Regions from separate parts of the Peribacillus sp. 05N428 genome, predicted to be linked through region 2. Evidence: riboswitches for the same ligand, from Rfam matches in the RefSeq annotation. Region 2 holds a riboswitch; each other region holds the start of a gene.
The links. A riboswitch is a leader RNA that binds a small molecule or an ion and turns the genes downstream of it on or off. The one in region 2 is predicted to bind S-adenosylmethionine.
Positions count from the first base shown of each region.

Region 1 (7,568 bases), on a different contig from region 2:
CGCTTCACGGAATCGTTAATCAGTTCGCTAATCTTGAACAGGCGCTTGTTGCAGGGGAGAGGACGTTCAGCTTATTGGATGAGAAGGGATTGGCAGTCAGCGATGAAAACATATCCAGATACAAAGGAAACGTACAATTCGAAAATGTTTCTTTTGGTTATAAGGATAAAGAATATGTGTTAAGGGACATTTCCTTCTCCGCTAAACAGGGGGAAACGGTCGCTTTAGTTGGCCACACCGGTTCAGGAAAAAGCTCCATAATGAATTTATTGTTCCGCTTTTATGACAGCAGTGAAGGAAAGATCAAAATCGATGGCAGAAATATATTGGATATCCCCCATCAGACGCTTAGGGAGCATATGGGGATCGTCCTTCAGGACCCCTATTTATTTACTGGCACCATCGCCTCCAATATCAGTCTCAATCATAAAGGCATCACAAGGGAAATGGTTGAAAAAGCATTAAGAGATGTCGGGGGGGACAAAGTGCTGAAGCATCTTCCTTTAGGGCTTGACGAACCCGTGATCGAAAAAGGCGGAACGCTGTCTTCCGGACAGCGTCAGCTAATCTCTTTTGCCCGTGCCCTCGCATTCAATCCGGCCATATTGATCTTGGATGAAGCGACAGCAAGCATCGACACCGAAACCGAGGCAATTATCCAGGAGGGAATGGAAGTGCTGAAAAAAGGGAGAACGACCTTCATCATTGCACATAGGCTTTCCACGATAAAAAATGCCGACCAAATTCTTGTACTGGAAAAAGGGCGGATTGCTGAGCAAGGTACACATGAGGAATTAATGGAACTGAAAGGGAAGTACTATCAAATGTATGAACTGCAGGCAGGTCCGCATAAAGGCATGGCTGGCTGAACACAATTGAATAAGGGTGGATCATCTAGATTAAAATATAATGAAGGTACCGACTTTTGGTACCTTCAAGCATAATGATTGATAATAGTAATCATTACGTTTAAGATATACCTATACTGACGATGAGGTGATAATAGTGAAACAAGAAATTCATCCCGATTATCAACAAGTGGTATTCATGGATACCAACAGTGGGTATAAATTTTTGACAGGCTCCACTAAGACGTCCAATGAAACGATCGTTTGGGAAGACGGCCAAACATATCCCTTATTAAAAGTGGAAATCAGCTCGGATACGCACCCTTATTATACAGGAAAGCAGAAGTTTGCTGAAAAAGGCGGACGGGTGGATCGCTTCCTGGATAAATATAATATGAAGAAATGAGAGTCAGGCCATCGGGAAATCGATGGTCTTCTTTTATTGATGGAATAAAAAAGGTGCCCATAAAATATGAGGCACCCATTACTTTAATCATTTTGCAGCAATTGCTTCCCCTTTGGCAATATTGACGAGGGCAGCTTCGAAGTCCTTGATTAAATCGTCCGGATTTTCCAGTCCGACAGAGAGGCGGAGCAAGCTATTCGTGATGCCTCGCTTTTCCCTTTCATCAGCAGGCATGGCCGCATGGGACATTTTGGCCGGGTAGGATAATATGGATTCTACCGCTCCCAGGCTTACGGCAAAAACAGGGAGCTCGACAGTGTTCACGAAGGAACGGAAGATTTCCTCACTTTCCAATTCAAATGAAAGGACCGCCCCCGCTCCGAGTGACTGGCCTTTCTGGATGGCGTGCTGTGGATGATCGGCTAGGCCGGGATAATACACTTTTTTCACCAAGGGCTGCTCCTTTAAGTAGGCTGCAATCTTTTCTGCCCCTTTTTGTGAATGTTCCATTCTAACTGACAAGGTTTTCAAGCCTCTCATTACGAGCCACGCATCCTGGACACCAAGGACCGCTCCAAAGGAGTTTTGAAGCGAACCGAGTCTTGCCGCCAATTCCGGATCTTTCACGACCGCAAGCCCAGCTACCACATCACTATGGCCGGATAAAAACTTCGTCGCGCTATGAAGGACAACATCAGCGCCCAGATTCAGCGGTTTTTGCAATGCGGGCGTCAAGAATGTATTATCAACAAAACTTAAGGCACCAGCTTTTTTTGCGATATCACATACAGCTTGAATATCGGTCACTTTAAGTAACGGATTTGAAGGCGTTTCAATGTATATGGCCCTGGTATTTGGCTGAACCGCCGCTTTGACACTTTCAAGGTCCGTCATGTCAACGAAGGTATGCTCAATATTGAAACGGTTCAATACGCTTGTGACCATCCTGAACGTTCCGCCATACACATCTTCGGAAATGACGATATGGTCTCCGGCAGACAATAGGAGGAAGGCTGTTGAAATGGCAGCCATACCTGATGAAAAGGCAAAGCCGTGAGTGCCTTCCTCTAGATCGGCAATGATATCTTCAAGTGCCTCGCGAGTTGGGTTCCCGCTTCTGCTGTAGTCATATTTGCCGAATTGATCGATATCGGATTGATGGAAAGTCGATGCATGCTGAATGGGGACGCTCACACCGCCCGTTACCGGATCGAATTTATGTTGATTATGAAGTAATTTCGTTTCAAAGCTAAAATCATGATCTGTCATCGTAGTGCCTCCCTTTTTACATGTGCGAATGCTTGCTGCAAGTCACCAATCAAATCGTCGCTATCTTCGATGCCAACGGAGAAGCGGAGCAATCGATTACAAACCCCGTTTGCCATTCTGACTTCAAGCGGTATATCGGCATGTGTTTGTGTGGCAGGATAGGTGATGAAGCTTTCGACCCCTCCAAGGCTTTCTGCAAAGGAAATTAATGAGAGCGATTGTAAAAATGGGTTGACCGCCGCTTCATCAATGATGCGGAAAGAAATCATGCCGCCTCGGCCTGGATACAATACGTCCGTAACACAATCATGCTCCGATAAGTAATCTACAAGTATCTTGGCATTCTTTTCATGACGCTCCATCCGCAATGCCAGGGTTTTCATTCCGCGCATCAACAGCCAAGAATCAAATGGGCTCAAGACAGCTCCAGTGCCATTATGATGGAAGGCCAGTGCATCACATAACTCAGCGCCGCTAGCAACGATCAGTCCGGCGAGCACATCATTATGACCACCGAGATACTTGGTTGCACTGTGGATCACAATATCCGCTCCAAGCAAGATGGGTTGTTGAATAAGAGGCGTGTAAAAAGTGTTATCAACGATTAGCAATAAATTATATCGTTTAGCCAATGCGGCAACGGCGCTAATATCCGTTTGCTGCATAAGAGGGTTAGTGGGAGTTTCGATGAAGATGGCTTTCGTGTGAGGAGTGATGGCTTTTTCGATATCCTCCAAACAACAAGTGTTTACATAGTCACACTGCAATCCCCATTTTTTAAAACCTTGTTCTAACAGCCGATATGTACCGCCATAAAGATCTTCACTGACAATCCACGCATCACCAGATTTAAAAAGGGCGAGTATAGTGGAGATGGCGGCCATTCCTGAACTGCAGGCATAGCCTTGGTCTCCTTTTTCCAGATCGGCGATGGATCGCTCCAATAGCTGGCGGGTAGGGTTACCTGTCCTTGTGTAGTCGAATCCCGTCGATTGACCGATTCCTTCGTGGCGAAAAGCTGTTGAAAAGTATACCGGCGGATTGACTGTTCCTGTCGCCGTTTCACTGCGATTTCCTAATTGAGCAAGATATGTTTCAGGTTTATACATGGTTTTCACTGCTCCTTTGAGTTAAATAAAATAAAAAAAAGTCTTCTTTAAGAAGAAGACTTTGATTAAGTAGTGACGAGTCATTCTTCTTATCTTCCAAGTTCATAAACTTGTGGAATTAGCACCTTTTCATTGGTTTGAAACAAATGAAGGTTGCTGAGGTGTCATCGGGCCATTCCCTCTACCTCTCTCGATAAGAGTTTAGATTATTCAATTTCTTTTGAATTTACTATATATACAAAATACTGTCAAGGACATTTTGGGAGTGATGATGTGTTGGTGTTCATGGCCAGGTCAATTGAAGCCTAGCGGTGCCTACACTTTATGTGTCAAAAAAGAATATCCAAATTTTCATCTAAATATGAATGGCCTAGGATTTTTCAGAAATATGGAAAGGGTCAGCGGGATATTTTTGCTTTAAAATAATAAAGTTTGTACAATGTATGGAGAGAAAGAATAATCCGACATTATTCATTTCATATGCAAAAATTCTTCAATGAATAGTGCAAACTTAGGAGGAGAACACATGGAATACAGAATCGAACGAGATACGATGGGTGAAGTGAAAGTTCCTGCTGATAAATATTGGGGAGCACAAACTGAGAGAAGCCGTAACAATTTCAAAATCGGTAACGAAAAAATGCCGATTGAATTGGTTCGTGCATTTGCATACGTTAAACAAGCTGCTGCAAAGGTGAACTTTGATCTTGGTGATCTTTCCGAAGTTAAAAAGAACGCCATCGTCAAGATTTGCGGCGAAATCCTTGAAGGTACGCTTGATGAACATTTCCCGCTTGTAGTTTGGCAAACGGGAAGCGGTACGCAAAGTAATATGAATGTGAATGAAGTGGTCGCGAACAAAGGGAATGAATGGTTAAAAGAAAATGGTGAATCGGAAATCCTTCACCCGAATGATGATGTTAACAAGGCACAAAGCTCAAATGATACTTTCCCGACTGCCATGCATATTGCAGCCTTTATGGAAGTCGCTGAAAAATTGGTTCCTGCCATCAAAGCACTTCGTGATACATTCGATACAAAAGAAAAAGAATTTTGGGATGTCGTGAAAATCGGCCGGACACATCTTCAAGATGCTACACCCTTAACATTAGGACAAGAAATTTCCGGTTGGAAAGCGATGCTCGATAAAGATTTGGCGATGATTGAGGAAAGCAGCCAAAAACTATTGAACCTTGCTTTAGGCGGAACGGCTGTAGGAACCGGAATCAATACAAAGAAAGAATTCCCGGGACTTTCTGCCAAACAAATTGCAGCGGATACAGGATATCCTTTTGTCACATCTGATAATAAGTTCCATGCATTGACTAGCCATAACGAAATCGTCTACGCACACGGTGCTTTGAAAGCATTGGCGGCGGATTTAATGAAAATTGCGAACGATGTCAGATGGCTTGCAAGCGGACCGAGAAGCGGAATCGGAGAAATTGCCATTCCGGAAAACGAGCCGGGCAGCTCCATCATGCCAGGTAAAGTCAATCCGACCCAAAGTGAAGCGCTTACCATGATTGCGACACAAATCGTGGGTAACGATGCTACAATTGGCTTTGCAGCAAGCCAAGGTAACTTTGAATTGAATGTGTTCAAACCAGTCATCATCTATAACTTCCTGCAAACGGTCAAATTATTGACGGAAGGCATTCATTCCTTCAACGATAATTGTGCGGTTGGCATCACTGCAAATGAAGATAAGATTAAAGAAAATGTAGAGCGTTCCCTTATGCTGGTAACAGCATTGAACCCGCATATCGGTTATGAAAAAGCAGCCAAGATTGCCAAAACTGCCTTCAAGGACAACTCCACGTTAAAAGAAGCGGCATTGAAACTGGAGTTCCTTACGGAAGATGAATTCAAAGCATGGGTCGATCCTGCTAACATGGTTAATAAATAATTGGATGGAAGTACCCTCCCTCTAGCATTAGGGAGGGTGTTTCCATGTGTTAAAATACTGGAATCGACAAATACTGAAATCATAAGTATCTGGAACAGGAGGAAAAACAATGTCTATATGCCCGCTTTGCAACGGTCTAAGAAAAATTCATGTAGATTGCCCGGAATGCGGCAGTGAACTTGAGGATAAAGGGAAATTCATGGATTATGCTGATGATTACAGTGCTTATATGGATATCGACATACTTAAAGAAAACGACGGATACCCTCAATCCCTTCAAAAAGGGCAATGCCCCCATCTCATGAAATGCCCTGAATGCGGACATGATGAAGTGGTATTGGTCCAGGAATGAATCGCCCTTTATTTTAATAAACGTAAAAAGACCCATAATGAATGGGTCTTTTCATGTTTAATTGGCAGATAACTTCATGCTTTCCTGCATCTGTTCATCTTCTTCAACTAAAATGCGATGTTCTGTCCCTTTATCAAAAAAGTGCGCTTTATTCATGTCGAGCGCAAGTTCGATCTTTTCGCCTGCCTGGATAATGTTATTGGCATCGACCCTTGCAACGAAGTCCTGCCCCTCTAAAGTGGAGTAGAGCATGATCTCCGCGCCCATGAGTTCGGCTACATCAATTTGGGTCGTGAATGTAGTGTTAGGGGACTCCGTGAAATAAGCTCCTTCATTATGGAAATCTTCCGGACGGATGCCAAGGATTACTTCTTTTCCGACATATCCTTGATCACGTAGCATTTTCATCTTAAATTCAGGTATTTCAAGCGTTTGTTCGCCTATTTTGATTGTGCCTTCTTTTAATGTTCCGGTAAAGAAGTTCATGGCAGGCGATCCGATAAAGCCGCCGACAAACACGTTTATTGGTTTCTCATAAACATCCTTTGGAGCACCGACCTGTTGGATGATACCATCTTTCATTACAACAAGACGTGTCGCCATGGTCATTGCCTCTGTTTGGTCATGTGTGACATATATCGTTGTGGTGTCGAGCCGTTTATGCAGTTTAGCTATTTCCGCGCGCATTTGAACCCGCAGTTTTGCGTCGAGATTGGATAATGGCTCATCCATCAAGAAAACTTTTGCGTCCCTTACAATTGCACGGCCAAGTGCAACACGCTGGCGCTGACCACCTGAAAGCGCTTTAGGTTTCCTGTTTAGCAGCTCTTCAAGTCCGAGAATCCTTGCCGCTTCATTTACTCTTTGCTTGATTTCAGCTTTTGGCGTTTTCCTGAGCTTTAATCCGAATGCCATATTGTCAAATACAGACATATGAGGATATAAGGCATAGTTCTGGAAAACCATCGCAATATCGCGATCTTTAGGGGGGACATCATTGACTCGCTTGCCGTCTATGTATAAATCCCCTTGGGAAATGTCTTCCAGTCCGGCAATCATCCTTAATGTCGTTGATTTACCGCAACCTGAAGGTCCCACAAAAACGATGAATTCCTTATCGGCAACACGAAGGTTGAAGTCTTTAACAGCCGTCACCTTTTTATCATAAATCTTGAATATATGATCTAACACTAACTCTGCCATGAAAAATCCCCCTTTTAAACTCTTAGATTACTTGTACCAATTAGCTATAGTCTAAGCTATAGGTTTTGAAAAAAGTATGGGCATATTGCACAAAAAAGTGCTTACATTGGAAATTAATCATTCAGTAAAAGTATCAAGTATGCAGTAAGGGCATGACGGAAGTTTCTAATATCGAGACCAGTTTTTTCAGAGAATTTATCGATTCGGTATTGTAAGCTGTTCCGATGTATATAAAGCTGTTTGGCGGCAAATGTGGCATTGGAGTTACATTCGATATACGTTTTAACCGTTTTGATAAGCTCAGTATCCTGCTTGGTCTTGCCAAGAATTTCATTGATAAACCAATTTGCATTCTTAAAGGATGGATCATTTATTAATGAGTATGGGATGATGTCTGCCAAATCAGTCACTTTTATATCCGGCAGATGCACCTGTGCCACTTCAAAACACTTTTTCTCCTGAGTCCAGTGAT
Region 1 covers NZ_JBFTMS010000012.1:46,600-54,167, reverse strand. The annotation lists gene AC1DIV_RS13515 (ABC transporter ATP-binding protein) at 1-869, shown strand, start outside; gene AC1DIV_RS13510 (type B 50S ribosomal protein L31) at 1,006-1,254, shown strand; gene metC (cystathionine beta-lyase) at 1,342-2,523, opposite strand; gene AC1DIV_RS13500 (methionine biosynthesis PLP-dependent protein) at 2,520-3,632, opposite strand; SAM riboswitch class I at 3,719-3,832, opposite strand; gene fumC (class II fumarate hydratase) at 4,159-5,541, shown strand; gene AC1DIV_RS13490 (hypothetical protein) at 5,651-5,893, shown strand; gene AC1DIV_RS13485 (ABC transporter ATP-binding protein) at 5,951-7,096, opposite strand; gene AC1DIV_RS13480 (PucR family transcriptional regulator) at 7,210-7,568, opposite strand, start outside.
Region 1: it holds a riboswitch for S-adenosylmethionine, as region 2 does, so the genes downstream of both, AC1DIV_RS13500 (methionine biosynthesis PLP-dependent protein) here and AC1DIV_RS00745 (Na+/H+ antiporter NhaC family protein) in region 2, are expected to answer to the same signal.

Region 2 (7,568 bases):
AAGATATTTCGGAATTTTTAAAATAAAGGAGAAATTATGTATACTCATCCGACTTTAAAATATTGGAATGGAAGAATTGATTCCCAAACTAACCTAGATAGCTTCAGATACCACCAAAGAGTGCGCTTGGCACCAATTTCAGAATTAGCCACCTCTTCCAATGCATCACGAACTTTTGGACTCATTGGCTTTAAATGTGATGAAGGAGTCAGAAGGAATAAAGGCAGGGTTGGTGCTGCCGTGGGTCCTGATCATATTAGGCAGTCGTTGGCAAAATTACCCTGTCATTTACCTTCCCAAACCGAGCTGGTGGATGCTGGCGATGTAATATGTGAAAGTACAGATATGGAAGCCGCCCAATCTCAACTGGGATCAGCTGTTGCCCGGATTTTGGAGAGTAAAGCGATTCCTATCATACTTGGGGGAGGTCACGAAACCCTGTATGGCCATTATCTTGGGATTAGGAAATCCATTGGACCAAAAGCTAGACTAGGGATTATTAATATTGACGCTCACTTTGATATGAGACCTTATGAAAATGAAACTTCATCTGGAACGATGTTTAAGCAGATTTTGGACGAAGATCAAAGTTGTGGCTATTTATGTGTCGGAATTCAGAAGCAGGGGAATACGAAGGCACTGTTTGAAACTGCAGAGAGGAGTAAGGTCGACTACATATTGGAAGAAGATTTGTCATTATACGAAATGGATGAAACGAAGCGGAGGATAAATGAATTCGCTAAGGAAAATGACTATATCATGCTTACATTATGTACGGATGTTATTGATTCAGCCTACGCACCTGGGGTAAGTGCACCATCGCCGTTTGGACTGGATCCGAAATTGGTCCGTGCCATTATTAGGCATATCGTATCGAATGAAAAGATCCTCTCATTTGATATCTCTGAAGTAAACCCTGCATTGGACGAAAATAATAAGACCGTTACATTGGCAGGGCATTTAATAAATGAGGTTTTGCTGCATTTTAAATAATGGACATGCGATGGCCGCAACTTCAATTCGGTCTTCCCGGAAAGAGCGCTTTTTTTCGTATCGACTGTTGGGGCTTTCCTTAATGTTATCTTCAGTATTGAAGCGAAAAACCTTTAAAGCGCCCAGACTGTCCATGAATCATTCATGGACAGTTTTTTACGCCTCCTTCACAAGGAATCATGGTCACAGGCATTGCTTCGTTCGACTAACCATTTAAAATATAAAGGCATGTGGATTTTCCATGACTCTGCTAAGTTCAATACTGATACTTGTGGGTTTTTGGTTTATAATAACAACCATCTAGCCTTTTGAGGAGGGATTCCATGAATGAATATAAAGTAACGGTCAGGAATGGCAGTACCTTAATTTTGTCGGAAATCATTAAAGCTGAAGATGAAAGAGAAGTCCTTGGCACTCTTTTGATTTCCAGCGAATTATTTAATCAACCATTTACTGATATCAGGATTTTAGAACGCTGATTTGTGGCTGCCCGTTCCATTTGATACACTGTAATAAATCTTAATACGGTGGCGATATTATGTGTGGACGTTTCACTCTTTTCACTGACATAGAAGAAATAAAAGAACGGTTTGATATTCGAGGGTCATTTGATGAGGAATACCAATTCAGCTACAATATTGCTCCCTCCCAATCCGTGCTCTCCGTCATTAATGACGGGGTAAGGAACCGGCTTGGATATCTTCGGTGGGGACTCATTCCTTTCTGGGCAAAAGACGAAAAAGCGGGCTACAAAATGATCAATGCCAGAGCGGAAACCATTGCTGAGAAAGCAAGCTTCAGGAATGCGTATAAGAAGAAGAGATGCTTGATAATCGCTGACTCTTTTTATGAATGGAAGAAGACACCAGAAAGAAAAATACCGATGCGAATAAAACTGAAGAATCATGCTCCATTTGGAATGGCCGGTCTCTGGGAATCCTGGAAATCTCCTGAAGGCATCAGCATCTATTCGTGCTCCGTTATAACAACCGTGCCAAATGAGCTAATGACCAGCATTCATGACCGCATGCCTGTCATCCTAAAGCCAGAAGATGAAAAAGATTGGTTGAATCCTTCCATTAATGATCCTGCATATCTGCAACAGTATTTAAAGTCATTCGATTCGGAACAGATGGAAGCATTTGAAGTATCGACAGATGTAAACTCGACTAAAAATAATACACCTAACCTAATCCAACAAATTTGCTGAGAGTTCATTAGACCTCTCAGAATGTAGACAACTTGATGAAAATCGAGTTTGTCTACATTTTTTTTATGGTTTGTACAATTTGACGTTGCCTCCAGGCACTCGCTTTTTCCGCAGAAGTCTCGTACACCCGCTCCAATCAACTTAGATTCTCTTTATGAACAGTAAGGAGTGCATGTGAAACACTTTAAAAATTAACCCTTGCGAAAATAGACAAAATGCTGTACTGTTATATTTGCTTTTCAAAACGACTTTCGATGTCACGAACTCAGGCAAGTTTCTAGCGTGGCACTTTTCTGGCAGTCATCGTAATTTTAGATAAATTATATAATGTAATCTTCTTATCAAGAGAGACGGAGGGACTGGCCCGAAGATGTCTCGGCAGCGGACTTAAATGGAGTGCTGTGCCAAATCCAGCAGGCTGATTTTCGCCTGAAAGATAAGGAGGGTGTTTTTTATAAATTAAAAGACCTCTTCTTGTTGTTAAATAGAAGGGGTCTTTTTTATGCCAGTTTTTTGCTACAGCTCCATGACTGGATAATCAGGTAGGTTCAAATTGGAGTTATTTGCGAAAACTGTTAATAGAATAGAGCTGTGACACATGTCGCGGGAAAAATAAAAAGAGGTGTACATCATGAGTGCAAACAATAAAGGGAATCCATGGGCATTGATCCCATTTGTCGTATTTTTAATTTTATTTATTGGATCCGGAATCATCACTAAAGATTTTTATTCATTTCCGGTGATTGTAGCGATATCCATTGCATCGGCAGCTGCATTGGCGATGAATCGGAAAGAGACATTCAATGAAAAGGTTGATATCTTCTGTAAAGGTGCCGGTGACGCCAATATTATGTTAATGGTAATCATTTTCCTTTTAGCCGGAGCTTTTTCCGAAGTTGCCAATGGTATGGGGGCAGTTGAATCAACAGTGAATCTTGCCTTAGCTGTTTTTCCCCAAAATCTATTAATGGTAGGAATTTTCATCATCGCTTGTTTTATTTCACTATCCATGGGGACAAGCATGGGAACGATTGTTGCCCTGGCACCTATCGGGGTTGGAATTAGTGAGCAAACAGATATTTCGCTTGCCCTTTCAATGGCGGCCGTTATTGGTGGTGCGATGTTTGGGGATAACCTTTCATTCATTTCAGATACGACAATCGCTGCTGTTCGAACTCAGGGAACGAAAATGAAGGATAAGTTTAAAGTGAATTTTTTCATCGTTTTACCTGCAGCCATCATCACATGTGCCATCCTAGGCATTTTAACGATGGGTGAACAAGCTGACATTTCCCAACAGTCTTATGATTGGGTGAAGATTCTTCCGTATCTTTGCGTATTGGTCACTGCATTGGCAGGAGTCAATGTGTTCTTGGTCCTTTCCATCGGAATCGTATTTGCCGGAATCATCGGCTTGGCTGATGGTAGTTATCAACCGTTGGGTGTCATTCAAAAAATCGGAGAAGGAATGGCGGGAATGTATGAAATCTCCTTCCTTGCCATTTTAATTGCAGGTATGGTTGCTGTAATCAAACATAATGGCGGCATCGATTATCTACTCCACCTTGTGACACGAAATAGCAAATCAAAAAAAGGGGCGGAATTCAGCATTGCGGGGCTTGTTGGTTTAACGAACCTTTCAACGGCAAATAACACGATTTCGATTATCATTGCCGGGCCACTTGCCAAAAATATTTCTGAAAAGTATGGGATTGATCCGCGGAAATCGGCGAGCGTCCTTGACATTTTTGCATGTTGTATCCAAGGGTTGATCCCATATGGAGCACAACTGCTTGTTGCAGCAGGGGTAGCAAAAATTTCTCCGTTAAGCATCTTGCCGTATTCATATTACCCAATCCTGATTGGACTTTGTGGCGTCCTTGCCATCCTGATTGGTTTTCCACGGTTGCAGCCGGGAAATGATGGATCGAAGAACTAAAAGTTAAAACAAACCCCTAAAATTTCATTGAGTTTGTCTACAGTCTGAACACCCTGAATCATTGGATGCAGGGTGTTTTCTGTATGGTAAATACATAAACATAATAAAGTTTTCTCGCACTTATATAGTATCAATCATTTTTCAATTTTTCTGCTTAATTCCGGTCCAAATTAATGATGGTTGTGTGTGAGACAACTGTCATGAATAGAGGACAACACCAACTAAACCGGAAAGAATAATTACATAGGCTGGATGCCAGCGTAATTTCATTAGGGCAAATAACGATAAACCAAAAACGAGTAATAAGCTTATCGTATGCCATGAAAAGTTCACGGCTATCATATGATTGGAAAGTGCTAAACTGATCGCTGCAAAGATGATCAAACTAGTGACAATCGGTCTTAATCCATAAAACATGGATTGAACAACTGGATAATGATTCAATTTGCTGAAAAATGTGGCTATAACGGTTACGAATATAATGGCAGGAAGCAAGATTCCTAGAGCAGATGATATGGCTCCTGCTAACCCAGCAGTCGAATAGCCAACAAGAATGGCACTATTGGCGGTGACAGGCCCTGGGGACATTCCGGAAATGGCGATTATATCGGTGAATTCCTGCGTTGTCATCCATCCATGCTGTGAGACTTCCGATTCTATTACGGGAATCATGGCGTATCCGCCTCCGAAAGATACAAAGCCGATAATAAAGAAGGTGCTAAACAACTCCCACAATTCCATCATTCCATCACATGCTTTCTTAAAAATTAGTTAGACCCTATTTTGATTCACCTATATGCCAGCACCCATGAACGGTTCGAAATCATTTTCTTCTATTTTCCTATCCTTTTTGTCCATTTTGACATCGTAACCTAATTTTCTCTTAATGGAGATGGTCACAATACCCGCTAGAGCTCCCGCTAATATAACCATCACAGGGTGAAGAAAGAAGAGGACAGGAATTCCTACTATTAAAATACAGAAAGTTGATTTGTCTACAACTGCCGATTTTCCTATCTTGATAGCCGCATATGCAATGATGGCTACTATGGAAACTCTGATCGATATGAATGCAGATTCTACCTTCGGATTATCCTGAATGAAAAAATACACAATGCCCAGGAGCAGAACAATAAAAAAGGTAGGTAATGAAACACCGATCATGGCTGCCATTGCCCCCTTCATTCCGGCAATTCGATGGCCGATAAAGGTGGCGGAGTTAATGGCGACAGCTCCCGGTACGGACTGAGATAAAGCAAAAACATCCGTAACTTCTTCGCTTTTCATCCATTTTCTCTTTTCGACCACTTCATTTTCGATTAAAGGGATCATCGCAAACCCGCCTCCGAATGTGACAGGTGCTATTTTAAAAAAGGTCCAAAATAATTGGAATAGAGTTTTCCATTGTCCTTTCATTGACATCAGTCACTTCCTTTGCATGCTTTGTTTAATTCTTATCATTAACATATCAAAGAAAAAGGGCTGGGTAAATTGCAACAAAATCATCGGGTATAACAAAACGTTATACCCAGAAGATTCATCCGTTTTATAAAGAATGCCGCCAATAATTGAATAGCCTTAGAATGTATCTCACTATTTTCATTTCACCATTTACCTAATGATGCTATCATTTTAATAAACTATCTAAAAACATGGAGGTCGTTTTCTTGAAATTGGAAAATCTGAAAATGTTTTGTTTAGTGGTGGATGAAGGAAGTATAAGCCAGGCAGCGAGGTTAAGTTTCCTATCTCAGCCCGCTGTAACACGGCAGATCCATCAACTGGAAAATTATTATAACACTTTGTTATTCGACCGTGAGGAAGGAAGGCTGAGAGTTACAGAAGCAGGAAAGCTGTTATACCCTTTTGCTAAAGCCATAGTAAATGACTTCAACCATTCAAAAGAAGTGATTCAGCAATCGACGGGTAAATACAATGCAAATCTCATTGTAGGGGCTTCCTTGACTATCGGAGAGTATTTGTTGCCTAGCTTGCTTGGGAGATTCAAAAAACAACAGCCAGAAATAAAAGTGACATTGACGATAAAAAATACGCCCCGGGTTTTGGAGGATCTTTCAAACGATGTCATTGATTTGGCCTTGGTGGAAGGACTTGTGGAAAACACAGATTTTATTGTAGACAAGTTCGCCGAAGACGAATTGATATTGGTATGTCCATCCGACCACCCATGGAAAGAAAGAAAAGAAATTCAGCTAGAGGAATTGGGAAATGAAAGGATGATTTGGCGTGAATCCATTTCCGGAACACGGCTTATCGTAGAAAATATGCTAAGGGAGCATGGGATTTTAGAAAAAATTGAAAGCTACATGGAGATTGGCAGTACACAAGCGATAAAAAGTGCGGTTGAAGCTGGACTTGGAATCAGCATTTTGCCAAGGTTGACAGTGGCCAGAGAATTGGAGCAAGGCTTTTTGCGGGAAGTGGATATATACAGAATAAATATGGCAAGAAATTTATGGCTAGTCAGGAAAAACAAGCGTTTTAATAAAATAGGAGTGTCTAAATTTGTTGATTTTCTTCAATAAGGATGGGACGCTGCCTTTGTTCACACTTATAATTGGCAGCATTTTCAGTTTCGTGGTTAACGGCGTAGCCCCGGTAGCAAGCAAAAGTCATGGTAAATTGAATATACCGCATTGATTATAAAAGCTCTTGTCTATCGGGAGGGGAATTTTGAATTTGGTTGTTAAGCCTTCGGTTAGACAAACAAAGGGATTAATGGGCATAATAAAAGATATAATGATGGTTCGGAGATGATATAGCGTGGAGTTAAAGGAAATAAAGAAGCTCGCCGAAGCATTAAATGAAAGCGGTAAACAGCAACTTGTATAATTCTTGCAGTCTCGAACGAAACCGATGTCGGCTCCTATTCGTGCTATTGATGAAATCCAGGTACAAAAGCATAAAGCTAGTCTTGTCTGCCCACATTGCGACAGCCATTTTTTTGTGCGATTTGGTTAATGCGTTATCAAAACAGGAGAGGTGAAACAGTGTTACCGCTGTAAAGCCTGCCATCAAACCTTCAACGACCTCACAAACACACCTCTTCAATGCACCAGAAGACCACATAAATCTAAACGGGCAGTTTTGTTGAACAAGTTGTAAATTTAACATTTTAAAGTAAGAGCATTTCTTTGTAATGAGAAGTGCTTTTTATTTTTGTCAAAATTAAAAAGATATTTCAATAACAATAATAATATAAATAAAAACAATATAAATTTACTGTAATACAATAAATAATATGCTAAAATCATGTTGTCATTAAATAAGTGAGGTGTTTTAAATGAATGTTAAACGAGGTTCAACGACTTTCTTAAAGGTAATTATTTTTCTGGCTGGAATTGCAGTGCTTGCTTTGTGTATCTGGTTGCCTGAGATAGCCGTTAGAGATGCAAGGGTACATCC
Region 2 covers NZ_JBFTMS010000001.1:171,035-178,602, forward strand. The annotation lists gene hutG (formimidoylglutamase) at 37-993, shown strand; gene AC1DIV_RS00735 (hypothetical protein) at 1,317-1,472, shown strand; gene AC1DIV_RS00740 (SOS response-associated peptidase) at 1,532-2,203, shown strand; SAM riboswitch class I at 2,539-2,646, shown strand; gene AC1DIV_RS00745 (Na+/H+ antiporter NhaC family protein) at 2,835-4,142, shown strand; gene AC1DIV_RS00750 (chromate transporter) at 4,341-4,886, opposite strand; gene AC1DIV_RS00755 (chromate transporter) at 4,935-5,564, opposite strand; gene AC1DIV_RS00760 (LysR family transcriptional regulator) at 5,810-6,688, shown strand; partial or broken gene AC1DIV_RS00765 (transposase) at 6,927-7,232, shown strand; gene AC1DIV_RS00770 (DUF2975 domain-containing protein) at 7,447-7,568, shown strand, end outside.

Region 3 (7,568 bases), on a different contig from region 2:
TGCTGTATAATGGCAGGTTGGATACAGGCATTTGTTCCAGGTATCCGCATTTTTGTAATATCAGGAGATGCCTGTTGTCCTTGGAGCATTCTCCATGATTTGAAGTTTATTAAAAAATACATATGGCTATAAGTTGTTATTTTTGATAACTATTATTTTTCGATTGGCATGAAAGCTGATAAAATAGGAATGAAATCGTTTATATCGTCATGAAGAATGAAAGTGGTGAGGCTTCAGTGGAAGAAGAAAATCAAAAACAGCCAAAAGAGGCAGGGAAATTCATTAAAATAAAGAAGTTTACGTTCATTATGGGGATTTTTTTAGTCATATTTCTAACTGCAGGGATTACTACAATAGCCTTGACCTTTGGAGATGAAAAAGTAGAGTCATTAGCACCGGATAAGCATGCGGAATTTGAAAAGCTGTATTCTACATACGATAAGATAAAAGATAACTATTATGAAGAGGTTGATGAAGAAAAGCTGGTTGACGGCGCAATTAATGGAATGATCAAATCATTGGATGATCCATACTCTGCTTATATGGATAAAAAGGAAGCGTCGAGTTTCCGTGAAAGCATCTCTTCATCTTTTGAAGGAATCGGTGCTGAGATTCAGGAGCAGGATGGAAAAATCATGGTCGTCTCACCGATAAAAGGGTCCCCGGCAGAAAAAGCAGGGGTAAAACCAAATGATATCATTTTAAGTGTGGATGGTAAAAGTGTTGAAGGGCTAACCTCGTCTGAAGCTGTCCTGAAAATCAGGGGCGAGAAGGGTACCAAAGTGGATCTTTCCATCTCAAGAGCTGGTGAGTCGGAACCGATCGAGCTCACCATTAAACGGGACACAATTCCGATTGAAACGGTATATGCGGAAATGCTTGATGATGGAGTTGCAAAAATTCAAGTGACCAGTTTTTCCGAACATACAGTCCAAGAGCTGAAAACGGCGCTTGAAGAAATGTCCAAGAAGGATATGAAGGGTCTCGTATTGGATTTACGGGGAAACCCAGGAGGACTTCTTGACCAAGCTGTAGAAATGGCAAGCCTGTTCGTACCTAATGGGAAAGTGGTCCTTCAAGTTGAGGATCGCAGCGGGAAAAAAGAAGTCTTTAAATCGGAGAATGATGGAGAACTGAAAATCCCGGTAGTCGTGTTGATTGATGACGGAAGTGCCAGTGCTTCTGAAATCGTTGCAGCGGCTGTCAGTGAGTCTGCGGACATTCCATTGATTGGTGTCAAGTCATTTGGGAAAGGGACAGTGCAGACTGCCGCAAAACCCTTTAAAGATGGATCTAACTTCAAATATACGGCAGCTAAATGGTTGACTCCTGAAGGCAATTGGATTCATAAAAAAGGGATCAAGCCGGATATTAATGTGAAGCTTCCTGATTATGCCAGCCTTCCGTACATTTCCCCTGAAAAGGAATTGAAAGCATCCGATTCTTCGAGTGAAGTGAAAGCAGCTGAAGAGATGCTGAAGGAAGCAGGCCATGATCCGGGTAAGATAGATGGATTCTTTGATGAAGCAACAACGAATGCGGTCACAGCATTCCAAAGGGAACAAAAAATTAAAGAAACTGGCACCATTAAAGATGATACTACCGTGAAATTGATGCAGGTCATCCAGGAGAAAATCCTTAAGAATGACACACAAGTGAAAAAGGCGGTAGAAGTATTAAAGAAAGAAATCAATAAATGATTTTGACCGAAAAGCCTGTCAGCGAATATCGTTGGCAGGCTTTTTTGTCGTTTCATGCATAGGATTCCAAAATTAGGCAGAGAATAGGGGTAATTTTCCGATGAGGTGAGGTAATGAAAGAAAAGGTATTGTTCATATATCTATTGGTCTTGATTCTGGCAGGCTGCACCTATGTGCCTTTACCCAAACAAAATGGAAATGAAGGTACGGAAAAAAAACTAACAAAAGAAGAGACTAAGGAAAGCGATAAAATATTTCTGTTAATTGGTGTTGACACAAGGGGAGAGCAAAAATCTCGATCAGATGCGATTATCCTGGCAAAATACTTTCCTGAGCAGGAGAAACTGAAGCTGGCTTCCATTATGCGTGATAGTTATGTGAAAATCCCCGGGAATAAATCAGGATATAACAAAATAAATGCTGCTTATTATTATGGTGGGAGGGAATTGCTGAAGAAAACCATACAGGAAAACTTCGATGTCAAGGTCGACCATGTTGCGGTAATCGACTTCCAAGGATTTGTGAAGATGGTGGATTTACTTGCCCCTGAGGGGGTGGCGGTGAATGTGGATCAGGAAATCATAGATGATATGAGTATCCAAGCAAGCGTCGGTAAAAATGTTTTACATGGTGAGGAAATATTGAAATATGTCCGTTTTAGACATGACGATGAAAGTGATTTTGGCAGGGTTGAGCGTCAACAAGAAGTAATGGTTCAATTAAAAACAGCGTTTATAAATCAAATCTCATCCTTCGAAGGGATGGCTGCCCTTCCTAGTATCATAGAACAAGGACTATCGTACTTGGATACAGATATTGGTCTGAAAACAATAATGGAAATGGGACCAAAAGCCGTTTTCCATACACCGGACAAAGTCGAAACCCTAAGGGTTCCAGTGGAAGGAAGCTTTAAAGATGAAATATATCCCCAGTCCGGAGCCGTTTTGGAAATGGACTGCACTGAAAATAAAAAGGCACTTAAGGAGTTCTTTTCAAAATAATAAGAATGTCCAATTATCTTTTATTATCGAAGACATCCTTATATTAACTGAAGATGTTCGAAATTTAATATTGTAGTATAGACCTCGCAAGAATAATCTTAATTCGATCACCTTTAAAAAACGAGAGGGATAAGAAATCCTTCTCGTTTTTTATCACCAATAAAGGAACCTGGATCAATTAACAAAATGCGGAATGTTTTTGAAGAAATCCGGTGTTATGATGCCGTTTTCGGTAATGATGCTTGTAATTAGATGATTCGGTGTAACGTCAAAGGCTGGATTGAAAGTCTTCACGTTTTCCGGAGCGATCCTTACACCTTGAATGAAGGTGATTTCCGCTTCATTCCGTTCTTCGATCGGGATGGATGTGCCGGATTCGATAGACAGGTCGAATGTGCTTGATGGTGCGGCCACATAAAAGGGGATACCAAAGTGCTTGGCTAGTATGGCCAATCCCAATGTCCCGATTTTATTGGCTGTATCTCCATTGGCCGCAATCCTGTCGGCCCCGACGATAATTCCATTTATCCGTTTCTGGTGAATCGTATGAGCAGCCATATTATCAGAAATTAAGGTGACGTCAACTCCCGCTTGCATCAACTCCCAAGCCGTCAAACGAGCCCCTTGCAGGACAGGCCTGGTTTCACATGCGTACACTTTTAGCGGAAAGTCCCTTTCTTTAGCCAGGTGGAAGGGAGCCAAGGCAGTACCATACCGAGCTGTGGCGATTCCCCCAGCGTTGCAATGCGTAAGAATGGAATCACCTCTAGTGAATAGGGATAAACCATGTTCCCCGATTTTCCTGCACATTTCTTCATCTTCAGCAAAGATGGCTTTAGCCTCCGCTACAAGTGCTTCCTTGGCAGTTGAAATGCTTTGCGCAGCCTGCAAGGTGTTCTCCATCCTCTTTAAAGCCCAAAAAAGGTTGACTGCAGTTGGCCGTGAAGAGGCGAGTTTTTCAATATGCCTCGTTACATTTTTCTTGAATTCCCCTATTTCAGCGGTTGTTTCCTGTTTGGCACCAAGTGCAACACCAAATGCTGCCGTCAGTCCAATTGCAGGGGCACCGCGAACCTTTAAAGTCAAAATGCTGTCATATACATCATCAACAGAATGAAGTTCTATAAATTCAGTTATGGAAGGAAGGGCTTGTTGATTTAATAATGTAATATGGGTATCATCCCAATGTACAGAATATGGTAAGGGTGCTATTGTAGTCATGTTCAGGTCTCCTTTTAAATGGTTGAGTAAGATGGCAGTGTCCGTTGCTTCAACGCTTCAATGACGGCTGGAACATCCAATTCCTCCCGTTTTTTAATTAATAAAGTACCGATTTCCAATGTTGCCGTTTTGGCAGCGATCCTTGATACTTTATCTTCAATGACGTTTAAATCGGCAACATGGGAAAGGCCAATGGTTCGCCGAATCAGTTCACAGCCTGCAAAACCGAATGCATCTTTTTTGAATTTTGTCAGCAAATAAGGCAGATACCCTTTCACATGGCGGAATGGGCTTTTATTTTGGGCTTCCCATAATTCGGTATAAGTTTCTTCAAAGGCATTCCAAAATTCATGAAGGTGTGAGAAAATCTCTTCCTTTCCAGCGCCATTTCGTGTAATTGCCTGAAAAAGAAGGTTGGCGGTGTATTGGCCAAGGTCAAAACCAACGGGCCCATAAAAAGCGAATTCAGGATCAATAACCTTTGTTTCAGTTTCACTTGCAAATATACTTCCAGTATGTAAATCTCCATGAAGTAAGGCTTCCTGCTCGGTTTCAAAGCTTTGTTTCAGCTTAGCGACCTCAAGTATCACTTCTTGATCATTCCATATTTTTTGGGCGGCATCTTTCAATTCCACCTCGAAATCTCCCGGGAGTTCCTCAAAAAATGGATCCGTGAAAATAAAGACCTCAGTTATTTTGCAGAGTTCCGGATTCGTGAAATGTCGGGCCACTTCCTTTTTCGCGGATGGTTCTAAATGATAATCGGATGTATAAAATGCCGTCTTCGCAACATACTCACCAATATGCTGTGAAAGCAATGGATATGAATCGCCATCAATCAATCCTGTTCTAACGATTTTCAAGTGCGATAAATCCTCCATGACTGTGATGGCAAGCTGTTCATCCGAATAGTAAACTTGCGGTACGAATTCGGGGCAATAACTTCTGAAATGAATCAGCGCATTCGCTTCAATGGCTGCCCTTTTCAATGTCAGCGGCCAGCTTTCACCAAGTACCTTGGCATAAGGGACCGCTTGTTTGATTATTATACCTTTGTTTGTGACCGTGTCTGTAATATGAAAAACATAATTTAAGTTTCCATCGCCGATTTCATTACATGTCAAACTTGCATCCGCATTGACCAACCCAAGTTTTTTTGCAAGAGTTATAGCTGTTTCGTTTGTCAATCTCTTAAAATTTGAATGGTTTTGAGTCATTCTTTTCCCCTCCAGATTCAAAATAAGAATAAAAAAGCCTCTTTCATATAGAAAGAGGCAGAAGTTTTGGCTTCGGACCTCTTATCTTCCAGAAAATGAATTCTGGTGGAATTAGCACCGTGCTCTGTGGATTTAATAATCCGGCGGAGAATCCGCCCCATTTCACAATGGTATTACAGTCGGTTGCTGGGCTTCATAGGGCCTTTATCCCTCAGCCTGCTCTTGATAAGAGTAAATGTTTTCTGAAATTTTAATCTTCGGGAAAATAATATCAACTTTTTAAATAGTTTGTCAATGGGTAAATTAATAAAAATCAGGACGGCGATCTTCGAATACAGGTATTTTGTTACGTGCTTCCGTAACTTTGTTGAAGTCCAAGGTGCCTGTCAATAGTTCGTTTCCTTCTCCGGCTTCACTTATGATATTCCCCCATGGATCAATAATCAAGGAATGGCCCGCAAATATATTATTGACATCCGAACCTGTACGATTAACGGCTACAACATAGGCTTGGTTCTCGATGGCACGGCTTATCAATAAGGCTCTCCAGTGATCGAGTCTCGGCTTTGGCCATTCAGCCGTAACGAATAGAACTTCCGCGCCTTGAACGGTATGGACTCGCTGCCATTCGGGGAAACGAATGTCATAACAAACGAACCCGGCACATATTTTTTCATCAAGAGTAAATAAACCATCTTTTTCACCTGGCTGCAGGAAATGATGTTCATCCATTAATTGAAATAAGTGAAGCTTATCATATTCTTTAATGAGCTTTCCGTGTTTATCGATGATGATCATGGTGTTATAGATTCCCTTGCTTGTTTTTTTCGCAATGGAACCGCCGATGATGTGAATCTGGTGTTTCTGTGCCTGTGTTTTAAGAAATTCAATCGTTTTTTCTGCCTCTTGATCAGCAATCTCATTCAGCCTGGTCAAGTCGTATCCGGTTGTCCAAAGCTCTGGTAATATGACGATATCGGGTTCGGACCGAGCTGCTTTTTCCATCCATTGTTCTGCAACCTGAAAATTGATATCCGGTTGCCCGAAGGCTATATCCATTTGAATACAAGCTATTTTCCACTTCATCGTTTAAAACCCCCACACGTAAAAAATGCTTTACAAGACTACGATAAACATATATCATTTGTGACTAGAATTTCAAGAAATTTCAGAGAAGGTGTATAAATGGTGCAATTCGAAAAATCCGGACTGCTTCAGGACCTGCCCAAGCAGTTTTTTGCTTCACTGGTCGCAAAAGTCAATGCAATCACGGAGCAAGGACATGATGTCATTAATTTAGGCCAGGGAAACCCTGATCAGCCGACGCCGGAACATATCGTCAAAAGTTTGCAGTCTGCTGCTGAAAAAACGATTAATCATAAATATTCGCCATTCCGGGGACATCAATATTTAAAAGATGCTGCTGCCGTCTTTTATGAACGAGAATACGGTGTCAAGCTGGATCCGAAAAGTGAAGTGGCGATTCTCTTCGGGGGCAAGGCAGGTCTTGTCGAACTTCCGCAGTGTTTATTGAATCCAGGTGATACGATCCTTGTTCCAGATCCCGGCTATCCGGATTATCTTTCCGGTGTTGTTTTAGCCCAGGCAAAGACCGAACTGATGCCCTTGACAGAAGAAAATGATTTTCTTCCGAAATACGATGACATACATAAAGAAGTTCTTGATAAAGCCAAAATGATGTTCTTGAATTATCCGAATAATCCCACAGGCGCTTCTGCAACTGAAAGTTTCTTTGATGAAACCGTCTCCTTTGCAAAAGAACATTCAATATGTGTGGTCCATGATTTCGCCTATGGGGCGATAGGATTCGACGGAAAAAAACCGATAAGTTTTCTCCAGGCGGAGGGAGCGAAGGATGTAGGAGTTGAAATATACACTCTATCGAAAACATACAATATGGCAGGGTGGAGAGTCGGCTTCGCAGTGGGCAATAAGAGTGTAATAGAAGCTCTTGAACTATTACAAGACCATCTTTATGTGAGTCTTTTCCCGGCGATACAAGAAGCTGCGGCAAGCGCTTTGCTTGACTCACAGACCTGTGTAGAGAAGTTAGTGCAGATGTACGAGGGGCGAAGGAATGTTTTCATTGAGGGATTGAGGGCCATCGGCTGGGATGTCAAAGCTCCAGCGGCATCGTTTTTTGCCTGGCTCAAAGTACCTGAAGGTTTTACGTCCGAGAGTTTTGCGGACTATTTATTAACGCATGCCCATGTAGCTGTTGCCGCAGGGAATGGGTTCGGTGAATTTGGCGAAGGTTATGTCAGGGTAGGGCTACTGACTTCGGAAGAACGGCTGCAAGAGGCTGTGGAACGAATACGTACATTAAACTTATTTTAATGCAATATGATTCACCTTTAAATAGTTAAAACTTATTGACAAAGTAGGAATTACCTGTCAGAATACAAAAT
Region 3 covers NZ_JBFTMS010000019.1:27,789-35,356, forward strand. The annotation lists gene AC1DIV_RS17500 (lmo1851 family serine protease) at 237-1,700, shown strand; gene AC1DIV_RS17505 (LCP family protein) at 1,814-2,701, shown strand; gene mtnA (S-methyl-5-thioribose-1-phosphate isomerase) at 2,876-3,922, opposite strand; gene mtnK (S-methyl-5-thioribose kinase) at 3,937-5,139, opposite strand; SAM riboswitch class I at 5,218-5,371, opposite strand; gene AC1DIV_RS17520 (carbon-nitrogen family hydrolase) at 5,443-6,225, opposite strand; gene AC1DIV_RS17525 (aminotransferase class I/II-fold pyridoxal phosphate-dependent enzyme) at 6,325-7,497, shown strand.
Region 3: it holds a riboswitch for S-adenosylmethionine, as region 2 does, so the genes downstream of both, mtnK (S-methyl-5-thioribose kinase) here and AC1DIV_RS00745 (Na+/H+ antiporter NhaC family protein) in region 2, are expected to answer to the same signal.